Regions from separate parts of the Myceligenerans cantabricum genome, predicted to be linked through region 2. Evidence: riboswitches for the same ligand, from Rfam matches in the RefSeq annotation. Region 2 holds a riboswitch; each other region holds the start of a gene.
What was found. Region 2 has a riboswitch for cyclic di-AMP ahead of ACYU96_RS00745 (C40 family peptidase). Riboswitches for the same ligand answer to the same signal wherever they lie in the genome.

Region 1 (7,184 bases), on a different contig from region 2:
AAGTCGACGTCCTGCCCGGCGACCTGCGGCCAGTCGACGGTGCCGTTGTGGTGCGAGACATCGATCCCGCGCACGTCGTACCCGGCGGCGAACAGCCGGTTGGGCCAGACGACGCCGCGGACGGTCAGCGCGGCCAGCAGGCCGACCAGGACCAGGACCAGGAGCACCGTCAGGACCACGACCGCTCGCCCCCGACGCCAAACATGTGTGGTGGTTGACGAGGTTCCGGGTTCCTCACGCATGCCGGAAATCTATCTCCACGACACGCCGGGATCGAGATCACCAGGCATCATTTCTCGCACCAGGCATGCCGCGAATCGCCGGAAATGACCGGCTCGACCTGCGTGTCGACCTCGGGTCAAAAAGTTCCAGGGGCGACCTTGTCAAGTTATTCTGCTTCACCTGTTATCTGGTCGAGACACGGGCGAACTTCTCACTTAGCGTCGTCACGTTGCGTCATAGAACGACGCAGCCACGGGAAGCCGTCGAGCTGTACGCGGCACCCGGAGACCCTAGGTGCGATTCGGAGAGATCCTGGTGAGTACCACTGTGAGGTGCGGTCGACATCGCGCCGACCACACTCCCAACACCCCGCTTACTGCACTGTCGAAGACCGCAGCGGACGCCGCTCGTAAGGGAGCACTCGTCGCTGCGACATCGGGGATCATCGCGACGACGCTGTCAAGCACCGCGTCCGCCACACCGGAGGGCAACGCCCCCCACGAACGTGTCACCGAGCTCGACCTCGCGGCGCTGCAGGACGCGCACACCCAGGTCGACGCGGCGCCGGCAGTGAAGGTGGCGCCCGATGCCCGGCTGGACGTCCCGAGCACGACGGTCAAGGTGAAGCCAGCACCCGAGCCGGAGCCCGAACCGGTCGCGGAGGTCACCGCGACGGCCGCGGTCTCCGCCGAGGTCGAGACCTCGATGCCGGCCACCGACGGCTCGCTCGGCGCGCGCGCCGTCGCGATCGCGATGCAGCACGTCGGCACACCGTACTCCTGGGGCGGCGAGGCCCCCGGCGGGTTCGACTGCTCCGGCCTCGTCAAGTACGCCTTCGCGCAGGTGGGCGTCGCGCTCCCGCACTCGTCGTCGGCCATGCGCGGCGCGGGTGCGGTCGTCTCCGCCGGGGAGGCCCGGGCGGGCGACCTCGTCTGGACCCCGGGCCACATCGCCATCTACGCCGGCAACGGCATGGTGGTCGAGGCGGTCAGCTACGGCACCCCGCTGAGCTACCGCGCCATGTGGCAGCAGAACCCGACCTTCGTCCGGGTCGCCTGAAGGCCCTCACCACCTCGGCCGCCCGACGGCGGGCACCCGGCCTCTCGTGCCAGGTCCCGCCGTCGGCGGCCGGAGTTCTCACCGCGCGAAGGCGCGCAGCTCGTCGTACTCCTCGTCGTCCTCCTCGTCCGGCGCGCCGCGGGTCAGCCGCAGTCCGGCGACCGCGACGCCGAGCAGCAGTCCGACCACCCAGCCGCCGAGGTCATGACCGTCGCTGGACAAGGTCGTGCCGAGCAAGGGCTCCCAGGCGGCGCCGAGCACCACGGGGATCGAGAGCGGCGCGGCCCCGGGAGCGAAGTACCCGCCCACCGCGTCGAAGACCGGGCCGGCGGCCTGCAGCACCCACACGAGGCCCGCCGCCGGGAGCCAGCCGAGCATCTGCAACGGGTTGCGGTCCACGCCGAGCCCGAGCGCGACACCGAGCACCACCGCGAAGATCCACCAGGTCCCCTGCGGCACCGCGGCCTGCCCGGGCAGCAGGCCCCACAGCCAGCCGTCGGCGAGGACGACCGGCAGCGCGAAGGCCGCGGCACGCAGAGGCGCCGGCGCGAGCCCGGCCAGCAGGCCGAGCACCAGGCCCAGGACGGTCCCCCCGACGGCCACGGCCAGCAGGGCGTTCGCCTTCGCGTCGTCGGCACCGTCCGCCGAGCCGATCTGCCACCAGGAAACGCCTCCGGCGGCAACCAGCGCGAGAAGCGTGCCGAGCACGGCGGCCGCCGCACCACCACCCCGATGCCGCGCGAGACGCGCGCAGGCTCCCGCCAGCACTCCCCCGATCACGCTCATCGTCACCAGGGAGGCGACGGCGTCCTCGGCGGCGAGCGGCAGCGGCGTGAAGCCGTCGATCTCCTCGAGCGTGGTCGGCTGGAAGCCCAGGGCCTGGTAGATCTCGTGCAGGATCCACGGCAGGAAGCCGATCACCCACCACACGACGGCGCTCATCAGGAGCATCCACCACCCCGAGATCCGGGCGGGGACATCGATGGCCTCTGTCGTCTTGGTCTCCGTGTCGGTCACGCCGTTGGACATGGCGCGCACGGTAGCGGAACCCGCGTGACAGGTGTCGCCAGAATTGTCGGAATGTCCGGCAAAAACGGCCATCCCATGCCGATTCCCGTTGTGCGTGACACGTTCGTGACTTTTTCGACGAAGGTGTGTACCTTGAGTCTCGCTCCACCGGAATAGGTGGAGTCGCGACGCGGACGCCGAACCCTGCCACCGCATCGTGACCCAGGATGACCGTGGCAGGGGCGGGGGAACCATCTCCGGGCGACGGACCAGCGGACCACACGGTGTTCCGAGGGGCCGGCGTCCTCGGGGTGAAGCCGAGCAGAACCCCCAACTGCTCGGCCGGGTGAGCATCTCCCACCCGAACCCGACAGCTCACTTCGTAGGCGGTACAGGAGAACAACGGTGACCAACGCCACCCAGCGCGGACGCCATCGAGCGGACCGCAAGGCAACAACCCCCATCACGATGATCGCTCGTACCGCGTCCGAGAACGCGAGCACGGTTGCTCGCCGCGGCGCGCTCGCCGTCGCCGCCGGAGGCGTTCTGGTCTCGACGTTCGCCACGACGAGCCACGCGGCCCCGGCGTCCACCGACGTCAAGACCACCGCCAAGATGGACGGCCTCAACCTGGACGCGCTCAAGGAGACCGCCGGACAGGCCGTGAACCAGGCGCGGGCAGTGACCGTCAGCCACGATGCCAAGCTCGATGTCGAGGGCGCCACCGTCACCGCCGAGGGCGGCACCGCCGTCGAAGGTCTCGTCGAGGTGACCCCGGCCCCCGAGCCGCCGCCCACGCCGCTCAACGTCCAGATCACGAACACGGCCTTCAGCTACCTGTCCGGCGCGTACGTCTGGGGCGGTTCCAGCCCCGGCGCCTTCGACTGCTCGGGCTTCATCCAGTACGTGTACGGCCTGTACGGCATCGATCTGCCGCACTCCTCGTCCGCGATGCTCAACTCCGGCTACCAGGTCTACGACCCGCAGCCGGGCGACATCGTCTGGAGCCCCGGCCACGTCGCCCTGTACGCGGGCAACGGCATGGTCATGGAGTGGTACGAGACCGGCCTCCCCGGCCGCTACACCGAGATGTGGCAGTCCAACCCGGTCTTCATCCGCGTGATCTGACGCGTTCGCGTCCCGCACGCACATCGTTCTCCGAGCGCCGCGGCGCCGTCGGCTCCCCTGCCCGACGGCCCCGCGGCGCTCGTCGTCGTGCGACCTTCCGGGGACGACGCCGGCGCGGGGAGCGCGACCCCGCGGTCGACGGCGGCCGGATGGGGCTAAGGTCGTGAGACGTGCGATTCCGCAACTCACCCGCCGAGCGGGAGACGAACAGCGCGGCCTCCCTCCGCCGTCGCCCCGGCCAGATGGTGGCGCTCGGGTTCCTGGCCACGATCGCAGTGGGGACCGTCCTGCTCTCGTTGCCCGTCGCGGCGTCGGGTGAGCGGGCCACCTTCGTCGAGGCGCTGTTCACGGCGACGTCGGCCACCTGCGTCACCGGCCTGATCGTCACCGACACCCCGGTGTTCTGGTCCGGGTTCGGTGAGGCGGTGATCGCCGTGCTGATCCAGATCGGCGGGCTCGGCGTGATGACCGTGGCGTCGCTGCTGGGCGTCCTGCTGACCCGCAGGCTGGACCTGAGCTCGCGGCTCGTCGCGGCCGCCTCGACCCGGAGCGTCGGCCTGGGCGACGTGCGCGGTGTGATGAAGCGCGTCCTGTGGATCGCGCTGACCGTGGAGGGCGCCTGCGCCGCGATCCTGATCGTCCGGTTCAGCACCGCCTCGGACATGACGCTCGGGACCGCCGTGTGGCAGGGCGTCTTCCACGCGGTCTCGGCCTACAACAACGCGGGGTTCTCCCTGTTCAGCGACTCCCTGATGGGCTTCGCCGCCGACCCGTGGGTGTGCCTGCCGATCAGCGTCGCGGTGATCCTGGGCGGGATCGGCCTGCCAGTGATCGCCGAGGTGGTCCGGGCGGTCCGGACGCGCCACGGCTGGCGCAGGCTCCGCCGGCTGAGCGTGCACACGCGGATCACCCTGTGGATGACGGGGCTCCTGCTGCTCGGCGGCACGCTGTTCGTCCTGGCGGCGGAGTGGGACAACCCGGCGACCATCGCCGGCCTGGACACGCCGGGCAAGGTCCTGGCGTCGTTCACGCAGTCGGTCATGCCGCGCACGGCCGGCTTCAACTCCCTCGACACGTCGCAGATGCACCACGAGACGTGGCTCGCCACGATCATCATGATGTTCATCGGTGCGGGGTCGGCGGGCACCGGGGGCGGCATCAAGGTCACCACCTTCGCGGTCCTGGCGGTGGTCATCTGGTCCGAGCTGCGGGGTGAGCAGGACGCGAACGTCTTCGACCGCCGGATCTCGCCCGCCACGCAGCGCCAGGCGCTCACCGTGGCGCTCCTCGGGGTCGCGATCGTCGTCCTGCCCACCATGTGGATCACGGCGACGTCGCCGATCAGCGTGACCAAGATCCTGTTCGAGGTCACCTCGGCGTTCACGACGACAGGCCTGTCCACCGGGATCACCGGCGAGCTGGCCTGGTACAACCAGCTGGTGCTGGTCCCGCTGATGTTCATCGGCCGGCTCGGCCCCATCACGCTCGGCGCGGCCCTCGCGCTGCGCAACCGGCAGCGCCTCTACCGTGCGCCGGAGAGCGCCCCGATCATCGGCTGACCCGGCTCACTCCGGCCAGCCACAGTGGTCCGCGACGTACTCGAACAGGTCTCGCTTCGCGGTGTCGGGCATCGGGACGTACACGACCGGCTGCTCCACGCCGTCGACGTGGGTGTGGACCGGCAGGAACGTGCCGCGCTTGTCCTCGGAGACGGCGTGGTGGTCGCAGCGCGTCGGGACGAAGGAGAGCTCGACGACGCCGTCGTCCTGACCGGCGAGATCCGTGCCGGTCCATGCCTCGCCACGCACCGGGTCGAGAAGGGTCGAGCCGTCGATACGGGTGATCCGTACGTCGGGGCCGCCGTCGACCGGCTCCGTGGTGAGCGTGATGACGGCGACGGTCTCGCCGGAGCGGCGCTCGGTGCGCAGCCGGTCGGCCTGCGTGAGCGTGCGGCCGGAGGCGACGGCGACCGCGGCGCAGCCCTGCGCGAGGTTGCGGGCCAGGTGCTCGCCGGGGTCGGAGACCGGCGCCTCGGCGGTGGCCGGCGCACCGTGGTCGAGCCGGCTGCCGCGCGCCACGGTGACCGTGGCCCGCGGCTCGGGGCCGACGGCGTCCCCGGCGGGGTCGGGCGGGCACCTGAGCTCGCCGAGCTCGACGAACACACCCCGGGTGGCGCCCACGGCGAGCGTCTCGGCGCGGAACGGGCGCCCGCTGGTCTCGGCCGAGGGCCCGAAACCGCCGCCGTCGAGCGCGCCGCCCAGGAGCACCAGGTCCGTGGTCGACTCGTTGGTCACCTCGATCTCGACCACGCGGTCCGCGTAGTCGAGCCGGGACTGCTGCAGCGTGACGACGAGGTCGCGGGCCACGTCGTCGGGCACGGGACCGGGCCGGCCGGCGCCGTCGCCGGTGGCGGTACAACCGGCGAGGAGGACACCCGCGACCAGCACGGGAACGACAAGGGCCCGGGCCTCGGGTGCGCACTGTGACATGCGCACCGACTCTAGGCCCGGGCCCTCGTCCGTGTCAGGCCGTCAGCCGGCCTTCCTCTTGTTGAAGATCATCTCGAAGACGCCGATCACGATCAGCGCGCCGATGACCGAGAACAGCCAGGACTGCCAGGACCAGAACTGAGTCATCTCGATGCTGAAGATCAGGTTGCCCAGCCAGCCGCCGAGCATGGCGCCCAGGACGCCGAGCAGCAGCGTCAGCCAGAAGCCGCCCTTCTGCTTGCCAGGCAGGATGATGCGGGCGATGATCCCCGCGAGCAGACCGAGGATGAGGAAGGGAATGAAGCTCATGGTCGTGTTCCTCCAGTAAGAAGTGGTGTTGCGGCACCTACCTTGGCACTGAACCGCCGTTTTCGCCCAGTCTGGTACGGCGATTCGTGGCATGAGGTGCAAATCTCATGATGACTGGCTATCTCAGACACTACCGAACGCTAGGCTGCGCGTGGTCCACAGACCGGCGACGACGAAGGAGATCACGGGTGGAGCGCGTGCGGGCGGTACGGGGACGAGTGCGTGAGCTTGTCGAGGCGACCTGGTTCACGCACACGGTCCTCGTGCTCATCGTCGCCAACGCGATCGTGCTCGGGGCCGAGACGTCGATCGCCCCCGGGGCTCTCGAGGACGTCCTGCGGAACATCGACCACGTGATGCTGTGGATCTTCGTCACCGAGCTGTGCCTGCGGATCTTCGCGCACGGCCGGCAGTTCTTCAAGGATCCGTGGAGCCTGTTCGACCTGCTCGTCATCGGGGTCGCCCTGGTGCCCGCCACCGGCTCGCTGCAGGCGCTGCGCGCGCTGCGGATCCTGCGGGCGCTGCGGGTCGTCGACGCCGTGCCGTCCATGAAGCGCGTGGTGAGCGGGCTGCTCGCCGCCGTGCCGGGGATGGGGTCGGTCGGCGCGCTGCTCGTGCTGGTGATGTACGTGTCGGCGGTGATCGCCACCGCGCTGTTCAAGGAGGCGGCGCCGGACTACTTCGACAACCTCGGCACCACGCTGTTCAGCCTGTTCCAGGTGATGACCGGCGAGGCGTGGCCCGACATCGCCGCCGACGTGATGGAGGGGCCGAACGCGGTGCCCGGGGCGTGGATCTTCTTCGTGCTCTTCATCCTCATCGTCAGCTTCGCCGTGCTGAACCTCTTCATCGCGGTGATCGTGAGCGGCATGGAGAGCCTGGAGGAGGAGCTCCAGGAGCACGACAAGGAGCAGGACGAGGTGGACGAGGACGTCCTGAGCGAGCTACGCCTCATCCGCGCCGAGCTGA
Region 2 (7,184 bases):
GGATCCCGACGAACGAGCGCCTGGAGTTCCTGGGTGACACGGTCCTCGGGCTCGTGGTGACCGAGGCGCTGTACCGGCGCCACCCCGAGACCAACGAGGGCGACCTCGCGCGGATGCGTGCGGCGACGGTGTCGCAGCGATCGCTGGCGAAGATCGCCCGGCGCCTCGGGCTGGGCAGGTACGTGCTGCTGGGCAAGGGCGAGATCCGTACCCGCGGCTTCGACAAGGACTCGATCCTGTCGGACACCGTCGAGGCCCTGATCGGGGCCACGTACCTCTCGCACGGCCTGGAGGAGTCGCGCGCCTTCGTGCACCGGCTCGTCGACGACCAGCTCGACGTCGCCGCCGGGCTGGGCGCGGGCCTGGACTGGAAGACGTCGCTGCAGGAGGCCGCGGCCGAGCGGACCCTCGGCGCGCCCGACTACGTCGCGACCTTCGAAGGGCCCGAGCACGCCCGGATCTTCCACTCCGAGGTGGTGATCGACGGCGTCGGCTACGGCCAGGGCTCCGGGTCTGCGAAGAAGCACGCGGAGCAGGAGGCCGCCGAGGAGGCATACAAGGCGCTCGTCGCGAAGTTCCCGCGGGAGAAGGACACCGCCTCGGCGGGCCGCGCGACGCACGCCGGCGGAACCGAGCCGGCCGTCGGGCGGGGAGCCCCGGGCCGCGGAGCCGAGAACGGCGCGTCGGCACTGGACGGCGCCCCGCAGGACGGGCGTCCGGACCCGGCACCCTCGTCCGGGCGCCGGTCCGAGGAGCCGCCGGGACACGTACCGCGTGCCTGAGCTTCCCGAGGTCGAGACCGTCCGCGACGGTCTCGACCGCCTCGTCGTGGGCGCCGTCGTCCGGGGCGTGGAGGTCCGCCGCGACTACAGCGTGCGCCGGCACGAGGGCGGCCCGTCCGACTTCACGGGCCGCCTGACCGGCCGCCGGCTCGCCGCCGCCGTCCGCCGCGGCAAGTTCCTCTGGCTCCCCCTGGCCGCCGACGACGACGGCCCGGGCCGCCACCTCCCACCGCCGTCCGGCCTCGCCCCGTCCTCCGTCGCCGACCGCACCGGCGGGCACCTGCCCTCGCCGTCCGGCTCCGCCGCGCACCCCGACGACGCCCTCCTGGCCCACCTCGGCATGTCCGGCCAGCTCCTGGTCCGCAGCGGCACCAGCGCGGACGACTGGCAGCACCCCCACCTGCGGGTCCGGCTCCGTCTGGAGGGTGCTCCCGACGTCGGCGGCGAGCCCGTGCGCTACCTCGACTTCGTCGACCAGCGCACGTTCGGCCACCTGAGCGTGCAGGACCTGGTGCCGGACAGGGCCCCGGACGGTCCCGGTACGCGGTCGCCCGCCGGTCAGGGCAGCGACCTGCCGGCCCTGCCGGAACCGGTGGCGCACATCGCCCGCGACCTGCTCGACCCGCACGCGCGGCGCGAGGAGACCGCGCGGCGCGTGCGCCGTCGCCGGACGCAGATCAAGCGCGCCCTGCTCGACCAGACGCTGGTCTCCGGGGTGGGGAACATCTACGCCGACGAGGCGCTCTGGCGCGCCGCGGTGCACGGCCGCCGCCCCACCGACCGGATGGGGCAGGCGGAGGTGCTGCGGGTGCTGGACGCCGCCGCCGAGACGATGCGCGACGCCCTCGCGCAGGGCGGTACGTCCTTCGACGCGCTGTACGTCAACGTGAACGGCGAGTCGGGCTACTTCGCCAGAAACCTTGACGTCTACGGCCGCGCGGGCGAGCTCTGCCGCCGCTGCGGGACGGCGGTCCGGCGGGAGCAGTTCATGAACCGCTCGTCGTACTTCTGTCCGCGCTGCCAGCGTTTTCGCTGATTTCGAGGGCTGTGGCCCGTGGTGGGACCCGCCCGGTTCTGTGAGCTTGGCGTCAGCGGCACCGGCGGTGTGCGGGTAGGCGACGAGCGTCTTGTACAGCAGTCTGTCGCGGCTCTCCATGTGAGAGACCGCAGCCTGTTTGACGTCGAGCCTGCGGGCGATCTCTTCCTGGGTGAGCACGGCCGCGCTGCGTACCGCGGCAAGGGAGCCTGGCAGAGAAGCAGGGTGTCTCGTCGCCTGGTCTCCGACCGAGTGCTCCTGCCAGCCCGAGGACGGCTCGATGCCCGGTGAGCGCATCGACCTCCAGCACGGCGCGGGCCCTTCCCACGGATGGCCCTGCGGGGCGATCGGTCAGGAATCGAGAAGTACGACGACCGGGTTCCCCATAGCCTCGAAGCATCAGAGTTCACACCACCGACAGGAGAGGGAGATGACTGAGAAGACAGCCCGTGCCGAACACCCGACTGATGGCGACACCATGTCGGCGCAGGAGCGTGCGGCCATCAAGGAACGTGCCGCGGAGCTCAAGGCCCAGGGCCGCGCGGGCAAGGCCGCCGAGAAGGCTGCCGCGAACGAGGCGGCTCTGCTGGCGAAGATCGCGGAGATGCCCGAGCCCGACCGCTCCCTCGCCGAGCGGGTGCATGCGATCGTCACCGCGTGCGCCCCGGACCTGGAGCCGAAGCTGTACTACGGCCAGCCCGGCTATGCGAGGAAGGGCAAGGTGCTCTGCTTCTTCCGCAGCGGCCAGGGCGACAAGGAGCGGTACTCGACGTTCGGGTTCAGCGTGCAGGCCGGCCTTGACGACGCCAGCGGTCTCTGGGCGACCTCGTATGCCCTGACCGAGCCGACGGAGGCCGCCTGGACCGAGCTGAAGAAGCTGGTCAGGAAGGCCGCCCAGTGAACGAGCGGACCCGTCACGCAGAATCCTCGCTCGCCCTGAACGTCGTCACCCTCGCGGGCGCCCTTCCCGCATCCAAGGTCTTCTACGCCGCAGTCTTCACCCCGGTGATGACCGAGAACACCAGGTCCGTGGAGGTGGACATGCACGGCACCGGCCGCTTCGAACTGACTCCGCCGACGTCGGTTGGCGCGGGGGCTGAGGGCGCATCATCGGCCTTCCCGGGATACGTCTTGACCTACGCGCTTGCGAGGCCGTCGGAAGTGCAGGCGGTGATGGACGCCGCCGCCCGTGCGGGCGCGCGGGTGCTCAAGCCGGCCAAGAAGGCCCTGTTCGGGTCATTCTCGGGATCCTTCCAGGCGCCCGACGGGGCGGTGTGGAAGGTGGCCGCGGACTCCAGCAAGAACAAGGGAGAGAGCGCAGGATCCCCTCGGCCCACCGAGATCAGCATCATCCTCGGCGTCCAGGACCCCAAAGCCTCCCGAACGTTCTACCAGGCGCTGGGCATGACGACTGATCGCGACTACGCGAACAAGTACATCGACTTCCAACCTCTGCGGGGAGCAGCGCGATTCTGCCTGATGCCGCGGGCTGTCCTCGCCAAGGACGTCGGCATCGACGACCCGGGTGAGGGCACGGGCGGACTGACGCTGGGCCGCCGCACGGAGACCCGGGAGGGCCTGGATCAGCTCATGGCCATCGCCGAGTCCGCCGGCGGCAGCCCCGACGGGCCGGCGGAGCAGGCAGCGGAGGCAAACTCGAGCCACTTCGCGGACCCGGACGGATTCCGCTGGGCGCTGTCGTCCTCACAGTGATCGGAGCGGTCCGTGGTTCCGCACCCACCCGACGTTGCGATGCGCGACGACCAGGGCGAGGCCCGACGGGCACGGCCGGAGCGGGAGTGCGAGTCGGGCTACTTCGACCGCTCGCTCACCGTGTACGGCCAGGAGGGCGAGCCCTGGGGACGCTGCGGGACGGCGGTCCGGCGGGAGCAGTTCATGAACTGCTCGTCGTACTTCTGTCCGCGCTGCCAGCGCGAGCCACGTTCCTGATCCCGGCGGCGCCGTCGCGCCGCCACGCGGTGAGCTGGTCCGCGAGGAACCGGGCGGCACCGCGGGGCCGCCCGCCCGCCACGTGCGGGGTGAGGACGAGGTTCGGGCAGTCCCACAGCGGTGACCCGGCGGGCAGGGGCTCGGTCTCCATGACGTCCAGCGCGGCGCCCGCGAGGCGGCCCGAGCGCAGCGCGTCGATCAGGGCGGCCTCGTCGACGGTCGCGCCCCGGCCCGCGTTGACGAACCGGGCGTGGGCGGGCAGCCGCGCCAGCACACCGGCGTCGAGTGCGTGCCGCGTGCCCGGCGTGGCGGGCAGCAGGGACACGAGGACGTCGGTCGTGGGCAGCAGCCCGGCGAGCCCGTCGGGCCCGACGACGTCGAACCCGGCGCGCACCCCCGCCGAGCCCGCCACCCCGGTCACTCGGGCGCCGAGCGCGGCCAGCATCGGTGCCAGCCGCTCCGCGATGGACCCGAAGCCCCACAGGACGACGTGGGCGTCGGAGAGCGTCCAGTGGGCGTCCGTGCCGGGCGCGGCCTGGGCGGTGGCCATCTCGCGGGCCCAGCGGTGCTCGCGCTGCGCCGCGAGGGCCTCCGGCAGCCGCCGTACGGACGCGAGCACGAGCATCAGGGTGTGCTCGGCGACGGTCGGGTCGTGGAGGGAGCGCCCGGAGGAGATGACGACGTCGTCCCCGAACCCGGCGGCCAGAGCGACGTCCGGCCCGGCCGACAGCGTCTGCACCCAGCGCAGACGGGTGAGTCGCCGTGCGGCGTCGGAGACGGCTCCGGGCGGGTTGGACCAGGTGACGAGGACGTCGGCGTCGGTGTGCTCGTCGGGGACGGGCGCACGCATGTCGTAGCGGACGACCTCGTCGTCGGACACGCGCCGCGCGCCGTCGGCGAGGAACCGCCGGAAGTCGAGATCGAACGCGACGTCGGGCAGGAGGATCTTCACGCGGGGGACTCTAGTGCCCGGACGCAAGTCACCGGGTGCACGGTACGGCTGACCTGGTGGCCGCCCTACCGCGCACCCGGCGAGCCGCCCGGTGCGAGACCGTGCTCAGGCGACCCGGACGAACGTCGGGTTCGACTGCCACATGGTCGTGTAGCGCAGCGGGGTGCCCGGCTGCACGGCCTCGACGATCATGCCGTCGCCGGCGTAGAGGGAGACGTGGCCCTCGGTCCACACGATGTCGCCGGGCTGGGGGTCGGTGACGACGGTACCGGCGTAGCGCAGGTCGCTCGACGTGCGGGGGAGGCTGACGCCCAGCTGGCCGTACACGTAGCTGACGAGGCCGGAGCAGTCCAGGCCCTCGCCGGGGGTGGAGCCGCCGAGCACGTACGGCGTGCCGACGAGCTCCATCGCGAGGTTCACGGCCTGCTGGCCCGTGGTGCTGCCGGTGCTGGTCGAGGTGGACACCGCTTCGACCTCAGCGGCGGCGGCCTCTGCCTCGGCGGCCGCCTGGGCTTCTGCCTCCGCCTCGGCCTGACGCTGGGCCTCGAGCTCCGCCTGGCGCTGGGCCTCGAGCTCGGCCTGGCGCTTCTCCTCGGCGAGGCGCTCGGCCTCGGCCTTGCCCTCCGCGGTCTCGGCGTACGGGGTGACCTTGATGGTGCTGGTCTCGACGGGGGTCTCGGCGTCCTTGGCGACCTTGACGATGTCGACGAGCTCGTCGGCGAGCGCGTTCGGGACCTTGGCGTCGGCCTTGCCGTAGTCGACGGTCTGCTTGGTGCTGTCGGCGGGCGCGGAGTGGGCGCTCGAGGAGAACACCGAGGCGAGCATGCCGCCGGTGACGGCAGCGATGGCGCCGGTCCTGGCGGCGGCCTCGCTCACGCCGGTCAGGGGGGTGACGGCGGGGCGGTCGGCGCGGTGCCGGCCTCGGCCGGACTGGCGGTTGGTCTCAGACGTGATCGTAGACACGGCTATCTCCTCCTACGCCTGCGAGGTGAGCTGTCGGGTTCGGATGGGAGATGAGATCACCCGGCCTCCGAAGAGGCTTCACCCCAAGGGCCGTCGGCCCGTCCTGCCTGGTTCCCCCGTCCCCGCCATATCTTCGCTGGTCGGATCCGGTGGCGGGGCTCGGCGGCCGGGTCCGGGCCGCGATCTGGGTATCGCGGCCGTGGATGACAGTACAGACGATCTCGTCGGATGTCACGAATTGGTCACGCGAATGTTTTCGTCTGCATTTCGGGCGTGTCGGAAAGGGGGTGTCATCGCTGGTCGTGAGCCTATGGTGGGGGTATGCCGCTCTCCGACGTCGAGCCCCGTGTGGATTCCCCGGACACCGTCGTCCAGCTCATGGAATATCTCGACTACTACCGCGGGACCGTCGAGCGCAAGCTCCGAGGCCTGCGGCCCGAGCGGCTGCACGAGCGACCTCTTTCGTCCGGATGGTCCCCGCTGGAGCTGCTGGTCCATCTGGTGCACATGGAGCGGCGCTGGTTCGTGTGGGGGTTCTTGGCGGATCAGGTGATCGAACCGTGGGGAGACAACGCCGACGGGGACCCGTGCGGCCGCTGGACGGTCCCGGACGGCACGGGTCTCGACGACTGGCTGCCCCGCCTGCACGCCGGCGGTGTCCGCACCCGGGAGATCCTGACCGGCCGCGACCTGGCGGAGCGCGGCGCGGTCGGGGGGCGGTTCGGCCCGGACGAGACGCCGCCCACGCTGCTGTGGATCGGCTTCCACGTCCTCCAGGAGTACGCGCGCCACGCCGGCCACCTGGACGCCGCCCGCGAGCTGATCGACGGCGCTACGGGCGAGTGACCGGTCTTGGCGGCGGGAACCGGCGCGGTCGGTCCTTTCGTGAGTGATCGGCTGTTCGACGTGCCGATCGTTCAAGAAAGGACCGACCGCGCGGGTCCCGTCAGCGGCGGGGGGAGAGGTCGATCCGGTCGTCCGCCAGGGCGGCCGGGACCGGGCGGTGCGTCGCGAGGACGACGGCGGTCCCGGTGGCGCGGGCATGCTGCGCGAGGAGGCGCAGGACGCCGTCGGCGGCCTCCGCGTCGAGGTGCTCGGCCGGCTCGTCGACGAGCAGCACGTCCACCGGCGCCAGCAGCGCCCGGGCGAGCAGGAGCCGGCGCCGCTCGCCGCCCGACACGTTCGCCGCGTCGGTCCCGAGCATCGTGCCCAGCCCGTCCGGCAGCCCGTCGAGCCAGGGCCCGAGCCCCACGGCGCCGAGCGCGGCGCGCGCGTCCGCCTCGCCGACGTCACCGCGCGCCACCCGGAGGTTCTCCAGCACGGTGGTCCCGAACACGTGACCGTCCTCGGCGACAAAAAGTGTGCCAAGCGCTGGCGCCTCGTCCGCGGTGCCACGTCTCACGTCCACGTGTCCTGGCCCGGTCTCGGGGAGGAGGCCCGCCGCGCGCATGAGGAGCGTCGTCTTCCCCGAGCCCGACGGCCCGGTGACCACGGTCACCGT
Region 3 (7,184 bases), on a different contig from region 2:
ACCACAGCGCCGCCGTGGCGGCGACGATCGCGATGATCACGGACGCGACGACGTAGGTGCCGTCGAACGACATCGTGGCGTTCATCTTCATGGCCGCCATGCCCATGTAGTGCATGGTGGCCACGCCGGCGCCGGCCAGGAACCCGCCGATCAGCATGCCGGGCAGCCGTTGCCCGCCGATCTGGTTGATGAAGAGCCCGACGCCGACGACGACGATCGCCACACCGGCGCTGAGCAGCGTGAGCGGGACGTCGTAACGGACGGACACGCCCTGCGGGGCGAAGCCCAGCATGGCGACGAAGTGCATGACCCAGATGCCGGTCCCGCCGATGGCGACGGCACCGAGGATCAGCCACGAGGCACGGGCGAAGCCGGAGGCGGCCCGAGAACGGGAGGTGCAGGACAGGCCTACGGCGCAACCCGTGCACGACAGCAGGAACGCGAGAACGGGAGTGATGAACCCGTAGGCGAGGTGATCGGTGATGGACATGTTCAGTTGTTGGCCTCTCAGAGTTTCCTCGTAGCGGCCGCCCGTCTGGGGGACAGACGCGGGCCCTGCTGAACGCAGGGCCCTCCTGTGCTCGACCCGGTCTTCCGGGGGGCGGGTCGTTATCGCAACGTTACCGATGCTGCTCCGAACGGACAATAGCGACCAGGGTTCACTATCGAAAGTTTTCACCACAAAACATGGAGTGGTCGTTTCATTTCGATAGGTCCGGTTGATGTGCACGTTCACATCCTCTTCGGAGCATGGCGACGGCGCGAGTGCGGACCGTATCGCGCTCGCGCCGTCGTCGTCCAGGAAACTTGTTATACGGCCGCGAAAAGGTGTTTTGCGAGGTCTTCCGGGAGATCGAGCACGGTCTCCGCGCCCTCGGCGCCGACGGTGTAGATACCGTCCGCGAACGCCAGCGTGACCCGTGCGCCCGGGAGGATACGGGCGTCGGACAGGCGGGCGAGCAGCTCGACGTCGACCTGCAGCGGCTCGGCGATCCGCGCCAGCGTGGCCGACGACGGCCCCGGCTCCCCCTTCTTCGCCGCCGACTCGAACAGGGTGGGCAGGGCCGCCACGCCCTCGAGGTACGGCGGCTCGGAGAAGTTCTCGCCCAGCTCGGCGAGCCCGGGGATCGGGTTGCCGTACGGGTCGGCGTGGGGATGGTCGAGCAGGCCGATCAGGCGCTCCTCGACGAGCTCGCTCATCACGTGCTCCCACCGGCACGCCTCGACGTGCACGTGCTCCCAGTCGAGCTTGATGACGTCCGTGAGGAGGCGCTCGGCCAGGCGGTGCTTGCGCATCACGCGCATCGCCTTGTCGTGCCCGGACTCGGTGAGCTCCAGGTGCCGGTCACCGGTGACGACGACGAGGCCGTCACGTTCCATGCGTGCGACCGTCTGCGACACCGTGGGCCCGGAGTGCCCGAGTCGTTCCGCGATGCGCGCGCGCAGCGGTGTGATGCCTTCCTCGTCCAGCTCGTAGATCGTCTTGAGGTACATCTCGGTGGTGTCGATCAGATCGGTCACGTCAACTCCATGTTCTCTGCCTCAGCCCCGGACCAAGCCTATCCGTGAACGTGGAACACCCCGTGGTCGTGTCGGCGTCCCGAACTACAGTTCAGAGATGGCCACGACGATCCCCACCGACCTGCTTCCCGCCGACGGCAGGTTCGGCTCCGGTCCTTCCAAGGTGCGCGAGGAGCAGGTGCGTCGCCTCCTCGACACGCCGAGCCTGCTCGGCACCTCCCACCGGAAGGATCCGGTCAAGAGCCTGGTCGGCCGGATCCGGAGCGGCGTGGCCGACCTGCTCGGCGCGCCCGACGGGTACGAGGTGGTGCTCGGCAACGGCGGGGCCACGGCGTTCTGGGACGTGGCGACGCTCTGCCTCGTGGAGCGCCGCGTGCAGCACGCCGTGTTCGGCGAGTTCGGCGGCAAGTTCGCGCAGGCGACGTCGCGCGCCCCCTTCCTCGAGGACTCGCAGGTGATCGAGACGGAGCCAGGCACGGTCGCCCACCTCGCCGCCGCCGAGGGTGTCGACGCGTACGCCACACCGCACAACGAGACGTCGACCGGCGCCATGGCCCCGGTCCGTCGCGTCGCGGGGGCCGGCGACGGCGCTCTCCTGCTGACGGACGCGACGTCGGGCGCGGGTGCGCTGCCGGTGGACCTGACCGAGACGGACGCGTACTACTTCGCGCCGCAGAAGGTCTTCGGGGCCGACGGCGGTCTGTGGCTCGCCGTCCTGTCGCCTGTGGCCGTCGAGCGGGCGGGCCGGATCGAGGCGAGCGGGCGCTGGGTCCCGGAGTTCCTCTCCCTCACGGCGGCGGTCGAGAACTCCCGCAAGGACCAGACGCTCAACACGCCCGCCGTCGCGACGCTGGTCCTGCTGGCGGACCAGCTCGACTGGATCCTCGGCAACGGCGGGCTCGACTGGGCCGTGAAGCGCTCCGCGACGTCTGCCCAGAATCTTTACGGATGGGCCGAGTCGCGCGAGTGGGCGACTCCGTTCGTCGAGCGGCCCCAGGAGCGCTCCACCGTGGTGGGCACCGTCGACCTCGACGACACCGTCGATGCCGGCGAGGTGATCGCGGTCCTGCGAGAGAACGGGATCCAGGACGTGTTCGCCTACCGCAAGCTGGGTCGCAACCAGCTGCGCGTGGGCATGTACCCGGCCGTCGAGCCGGACGACGTCGCGGCCCTCACGGCGTGCGTGGACCACGTGGTGGAGCGGCTGCGAGGCTGACGCCGGGGCGTGCGCCGCGGCTCGCGGCACCGGGCGACGTCGTCACGGATGTGTGGAATCTGTCGCGATAATGGTCGGTGGGGCCTATTTCCGTTGCCGGAGCGTGACATTCCCGTCGGCGCTGGGGTAGGTTCGGCACGCTCGACGGCTCAAGGTCGACGAGCCCCCGGGCGGACGCCGAACCCTGTCACCGGTCGGGGACCCCACGATCCGTATGACAGGGGCGGGGGACCCGATTCTGGGCGCCAGGGTGCGTCCTTGGGGTGAAGCGGCGTGGCCTTCGGGACACGCGGCCGGGTGTTCTCCCACTCGAACCCGACAGCTGACCTCGTAGGCGATCTGGAGATACTCGTGACAGCACGCACTGCCGCCGGACGCCACCGCTCCGCGCGTCGTCCCGTGACTCCGCTCACCGATCTCGTGCAGAACTCCCAGCTCGGCCGACGCACCGCCGTCGCGGCCGCAGCCGGCGGGATCCTCGTCTCGACCTTCGGCGCCGCGGCCGCGCAGGCCGCGCCCGGCGAGACCGTGAAGGACGACCTCACCAAGCTCAGCGCCCTCGACCTCGGTGCCCTCAGCAGCGAGGCCAGCGCGGTCGTCGATGCCGCCCCGGTCGTCACCGTCGCCCGCGACGCCAAGATGGCCGCCGAGTCCGGCGTCGTCTCCGTGACACCTGCCTCCGAGAACGAGGAGTACCAGGCACAGCTCGCCGCCGAGGAGGAGGCCGCGGAAGAGGCCGCGGCGGCGGCAGCCGCCGAGGAGGCCGCCGGCGAGGCTGCCGCCACGGCGACCACCACGACGGAGACCTCGTCCGCCCCGGCATCCGCCAACGGCAGCGAGATCATCTCGATCGCGTCGCGCTACGTGGGAACGCCCTACGTGTCCGGCGGCACGACCCCCAGCGGCTTCGACTGCTCCGGCTTCACCGCGTACGTGTACGCGCAGGTGGGCATCTCGCTCCCGCACTCGTCCTCGTCCCAGGCGGCCGGCGGCACGCAGGTGTCGGCCTCCGAGGCCGTGGCCGGCGACCTCGTCTACGCCCCGGGCCACGTCGGCATCTACGCCGGCGGCAGCACCATGATCGACGCCCCGAAGCCGGGCGACACCGTCCAGTTCCGCACCATCTGGATGAGCAACCCGATCTTCATCCGGTACTGATCCTTCCGCCCACGCGGTACCGACACCTCCCGCGGAGCCGGGCAGGGGCCATGGTCCCTGCCCGGCTCTCGTGCGTCTGCGATAGCGTGGGTCCGCGACGATGCACGCGCCGACGAGGAGGACGCGGATGACTCGGTCAGAGGTCGTGCTGGTGGGAGTCGACGGATCGGCCGCCAGCATGCATGCGCTCGACTGGGCGGTGGCCTGGGCCGAGAAGGTGGGCTGGTCCCTGCACCTCGTGAGCAGCTACACCCTGCCCTCCTTCACGGCCGCCTCGCTGGACGGCGGGTACGCCGCGTTCGACGACGCCTCCATGGCGGAGGGCGCGAAGGCCGTCCTGGACGAGGCCGAGCAGCGTGCCGTCGCCGCCGGCGCCCGGGTCACCACGTCGGTCGCCACCGGCGACGCGGCGGGAGTGCTCGTCGAGCTCTCCGCGGACCACGGGCTCGCCGTGGTCGGCACGCGCGGGCGCGGCGGATTCACCGAACGGCTGCTCGGCACGGTGTCCTCGGCCTTGCCCGCGCACGCCCACTGCCCGGTCGTCGTGGTCCCGCTGAGCTCGGGGGAGCACGCCATGTGGTCCGGGGCCGACGCCGCCGCCCGGGCCGAGAACGCCGACGGGCGCCGTACCTCCGCCGGGCACGACGGCGGGGACGCGCGGGAGACCGAGGGCGACGGCCCCGGGGTGCGGCGCGTCGTCGTCGGTGTGGACGGGTCGCCGCAGGCCGAGGCCGCGCTCACGCAGGCGATCGAGCAGGCGCAGGCGTGGGGCGCCGAGCTGTCGGCCGTGGCCGGCGTGCCGGTGGGGTCCGGGGCCGGGCTGCTGGCGTGGCTGCCGTCGAACATCGACCACGAGCAGGTGCTCGCCGACATCTCCGCGGGGCTCGACGCGATCGTCGACAAGCACGAGGCCCTGCACCCGGGGATGCGCATCCGCCGGATCGTGCTGGACGGCACCGGCGCGGAGCTGCTCACCGAGTTCTCCACGGCCGCGGACCTCGTCGTGGTGGGGTCCCGGGGCCGCGGCGGCTTCCGCGGCCTGCTGCTCGGCTCGACCAGCCAGGCCGTGCTGCACCACAGCGCGTGCCCGGTCCTGGTGGTCAACCGCCACTGCCACGAGGACGGCTGAGCCGGGCCGTGGCGGCCTGCCGGAGGCCCTGCCGCCCGGTCCGCGGACCTCGCTCGCGGACTGACGATGCGGGCGTACCGGACTGGCGCGTAGGGTTCTCGGGGTGACCACTATGACGTCGTCCCCCGATGCCGCCGCGCTCTCCGCGGCCCTTCCCGAGCTGCGTGAGGCCTACGCGGCGCTCCAGGCCAAGGGCCTGAAACTGGACCTCACGCGTGGCAAGCCGTCCGCCGAGCAGCTCGGCCTCTCGGACGCCATGCTGGCGCTGCCGGGGACGCGATCTCACGACGCGGCCGGGACGGACGTGCGCAACTACGGGGGTCTGGACGGCCTGCCCGAGCTGCGCGCCATCTTCGCGGAGCTGCTCGACGTCCCGGCCGCGCAGCTGCTGGCCGGCGGCAACGCGTCGCTCACCCTGATGTACGACACGGTCGCCTGGGCGATGCTGTTCGGCTTCCCCGAGTCCCCCGCGCCGTGGTCGCGCGAGGAGAAGGTGAAGTGGATCTGCGCGGTCCCCGGCTACGACCGGCACTTCTCCGTGTGCGAGGAGCTCGGGATCGAGATGATCACCGTCCCCATGACCGCCGACGGTCCGGACGCCGAGGCCGTGGCCCGGCTCGTCGCCGGCGACCCGAGCATCAAGGGCATGTGGGTGGTCCCGACGTACTCGAACCCCGACGGCTCGGTCGTGACCGACGACGTCGCCCGCGCCCTCGTCTCCATGCCGACCGCCGCGCCCGACTTCCGCATCCTCTGGGACAACGCCTACGCGCTGCACCACCTCACCGACACCGAGACGCGGACCGCCCCGGCGCTCCGGCTCGCCGAGGAGGCCGGCAACCCGGACCGCGTCGTCATGTACGCCTCCACGTCCAAGATCACCTGGGCGGGCGCCGGCGTCTCGTTCCTCGCCGCGTCGGCGGCGAACGTCTCCTGGTACAAGAAGCACCTCGCCAAGGCGTCCATCGGGCCGGACAAGGTGAACCATCTGCGGCACGCCCTGTTCTTCGGGTCCGCCGACGGCGTGCGGGAGCACATGCGCAGGCACCGCGAGATCCTCGCGCCCAAGTTCGCCGCCGTCACGTCGATCCTGAACGAGCGGCTCGGCGAGTACGGGGTGGGGTCCTGGACCGACCCGAAGGGCGGCTACTTCGTGTCGCTCGACGTCGTGCCGGGGACTGCCGCGCGGGTCGTGGCGCTGGCCAAGGAGGCCGGGATCGCGCTGACCCCGGCCGGGGCGACGTTCCCGTACGGGCGGGACCCCGAGGACGCGAACCTCCGGCTCGCGCCGTCCATGCCGCCGCTGGCGGAGATCGTCTCGGCGATGGACGGCGTCGCCACCTGTGTGCTGCTGGCGGCTGCCGAGGCGGTCGCCGGGGAGTAGGGAAGGGACGCACGGCGCCGGCCCGGAGGAGCCGGCGCCGTGCGTCTCAGGCGGTCGTCGCCGTGTCGTCGGTCTCGGGAGCGGTGGCGTCCGGGTCGGGTCCGTGCGCCGCCGAGGCCCCGGGCCCGGCCGGGGCAGGGGAGGTGGCCTGGGCGAGGTCCCGGAGGGCGAGCTCCAGGAGCTCCATGGCGTGGTCGAGCTCCGGGCGGGCTATCGACAGCGGGGGCGAGAGACGGAGCGTGCTGCCGTGGGTCTCCCGGGCCAGGACGCCACGCTCCAGGAGCTCCTCCGCCAGGGCACGGGCCGGGTCGTCGCGGTGCGGCGTGAGGGACGGGTCGATGTCGACGCCCGCCCACAGCCCCGCCGTGCGGAAGCCCGTGACGAGGCCCTGGTCGGTGAGGCGCTGGAGGCTGTGCCGGAGCTCGTCGCCGAGCTGGGCGGCGCGGGCCTGGTACTGGCCCGGCTCCAGGAGGTCCAGGACGGCGATCGCGATGGCGCAGGCCAACGGGCTGCCGCCGGACGTGGAGCCGTGGCTTCCCGGGGTGAGGACCTCCAGGACGTCCGCCCGGCCGATCACCGCCGAGGAGGGGACGATGCCCCCGCCGAGGGCCTCGCCGAGCACTGCCAGGTCGGGCCGCGTGCCCCAGAGCTCGCACGCCAGGATGTGGCCCGTGCGGCCCAGGCCGGACTGGACCTCGTCGGCGACCAGGACGACGTCGTTCCGGTCGGCGAGCTCGCGGAGGCGGGGCCAGAAGGTGTCCGGGGGGACGCGGACG

Region 1: another riboswitch for cyclic di-AMP. It lies ahead of ACYU96_RS17545 (C40 family peptidase); the one in region 2 lies ahead of ACYU96_RS00745 (C40 family peptidase).
Region 3: another riboswitch for cyclic di-AMP. It lies ahead of ACYU96_RS15470 (C40 family peptidase); the one in region 2 lies ahead of ACYU96_RS00745 (C40 family peptidase).

Annotation. Positions count from the first base shown of each region.
Region 1 is NZ_BAAHAJ010000013.1:65,819-73,002, reverse strand. It holds gene ACYU96_RS17560 (GH25 family lysozyme) at 1-179, opposite strand, end outside; gene ACYU96_RS17555 (C40 family peptidase) at 538-1,281, shown strand; gene ACYU96_RS17550 (hypothetical protein) at 1,360-2,310, opposite strand; cyclic di-AMP (ydaO/yuaA leader) riboswitch at 2,475-2,692, shown strand; gene ACYU96_RS17545 (C40 family peptidase) at 2,695-3,417, shown strand; gene ACYU96_RS17540 (TrkH family potassium uptake protein) at 3,588-4,976, shown strand; gene ACYU96_RS17535 (hypothetical protein) at 4,983-5,906, opposite strand; gene ACYU96_RS17530 (GlsB/YeaQ/YmgE family stress response membrane protein) at 5,949-6,215, opposite strand; gene ACYU96_RS17525 (ion transporter) at 6,434-7,184, shown strand, end outside.
Region 2 is NZ_BAAHAJ010000001.1:152,272-159,455, forward strand. It holds partial or broken gene rnc (ribonuclease III) at 1-575, shown strand, start outside; gene mutM (bifunctional DNA-formamidopyrimidine glycosylase/DNA-(apurinic or apyrimidinic site) lyase) at 775-1,818, shown strand; gene ACYU96_RS00725 (DUF1801 domain-containing protein) at 2,249-2,719, shown strand; gene ACYU96_RS00730 (VOC family protein) at 2,827-3,531, shown strand; partial or broken gene ACYU96_RS00735 (DNA-formamidopyrimidine glycosylase) at 3,625-3,768, shown strand; gene ACYU96_RS00740 (NAD(P)-dependent oxidoreductase) at 3,713-4,720, opposite strand; gene ACYU96_RS00745 (C40 family peptidase) at 4,826-5,683, opposite strand; cyclic di-AMP (ydaO/yuaA leader) riboswitch at 5,684-5,845, opposite strand; gene ACYU96_RS00750 (mycothiol transferase) at 6,005-6,529, shown strand; gene ACYU96_RS00755 (amino acid ABC transporter ATP-binding/permease protein) at 6,630-7,184, opposite strand, start outside.
Region 3 is NZ_BAAHAJ010000011.1:185,473-192,656, reverse strand. It holds gene ACYU96_RS15485 (MHYT domain-containing protein) at 1-490, opposite strand, end outside; gene ACYU96_RS15480 (metal-dependent transcriptional regulator) at 811-1,521, opposite strand; gene serC (phosphoserine transaminase) at 1,619-2,737, shown strand; cyclic di-AMP (ydaO/yuaA leader) riboswitch at 2,903-3,089, shown strand; gene ACYU96_RS15470 (C40 family peptidase) at 3,089-3,895, shown strand; gene ACYU96_RS15465 (universal stress protein) at 4,023-5,024, shown strand; gene ACYU96_RS15460 (aminotransferase class I/II-fold pyridoxal phosphate-dependent enzyme) at 5,137-6,408, shown strand; gene rocD (ornithine--oxo-acid transaminase) at 6,455-7,184, opposite strand, start outside.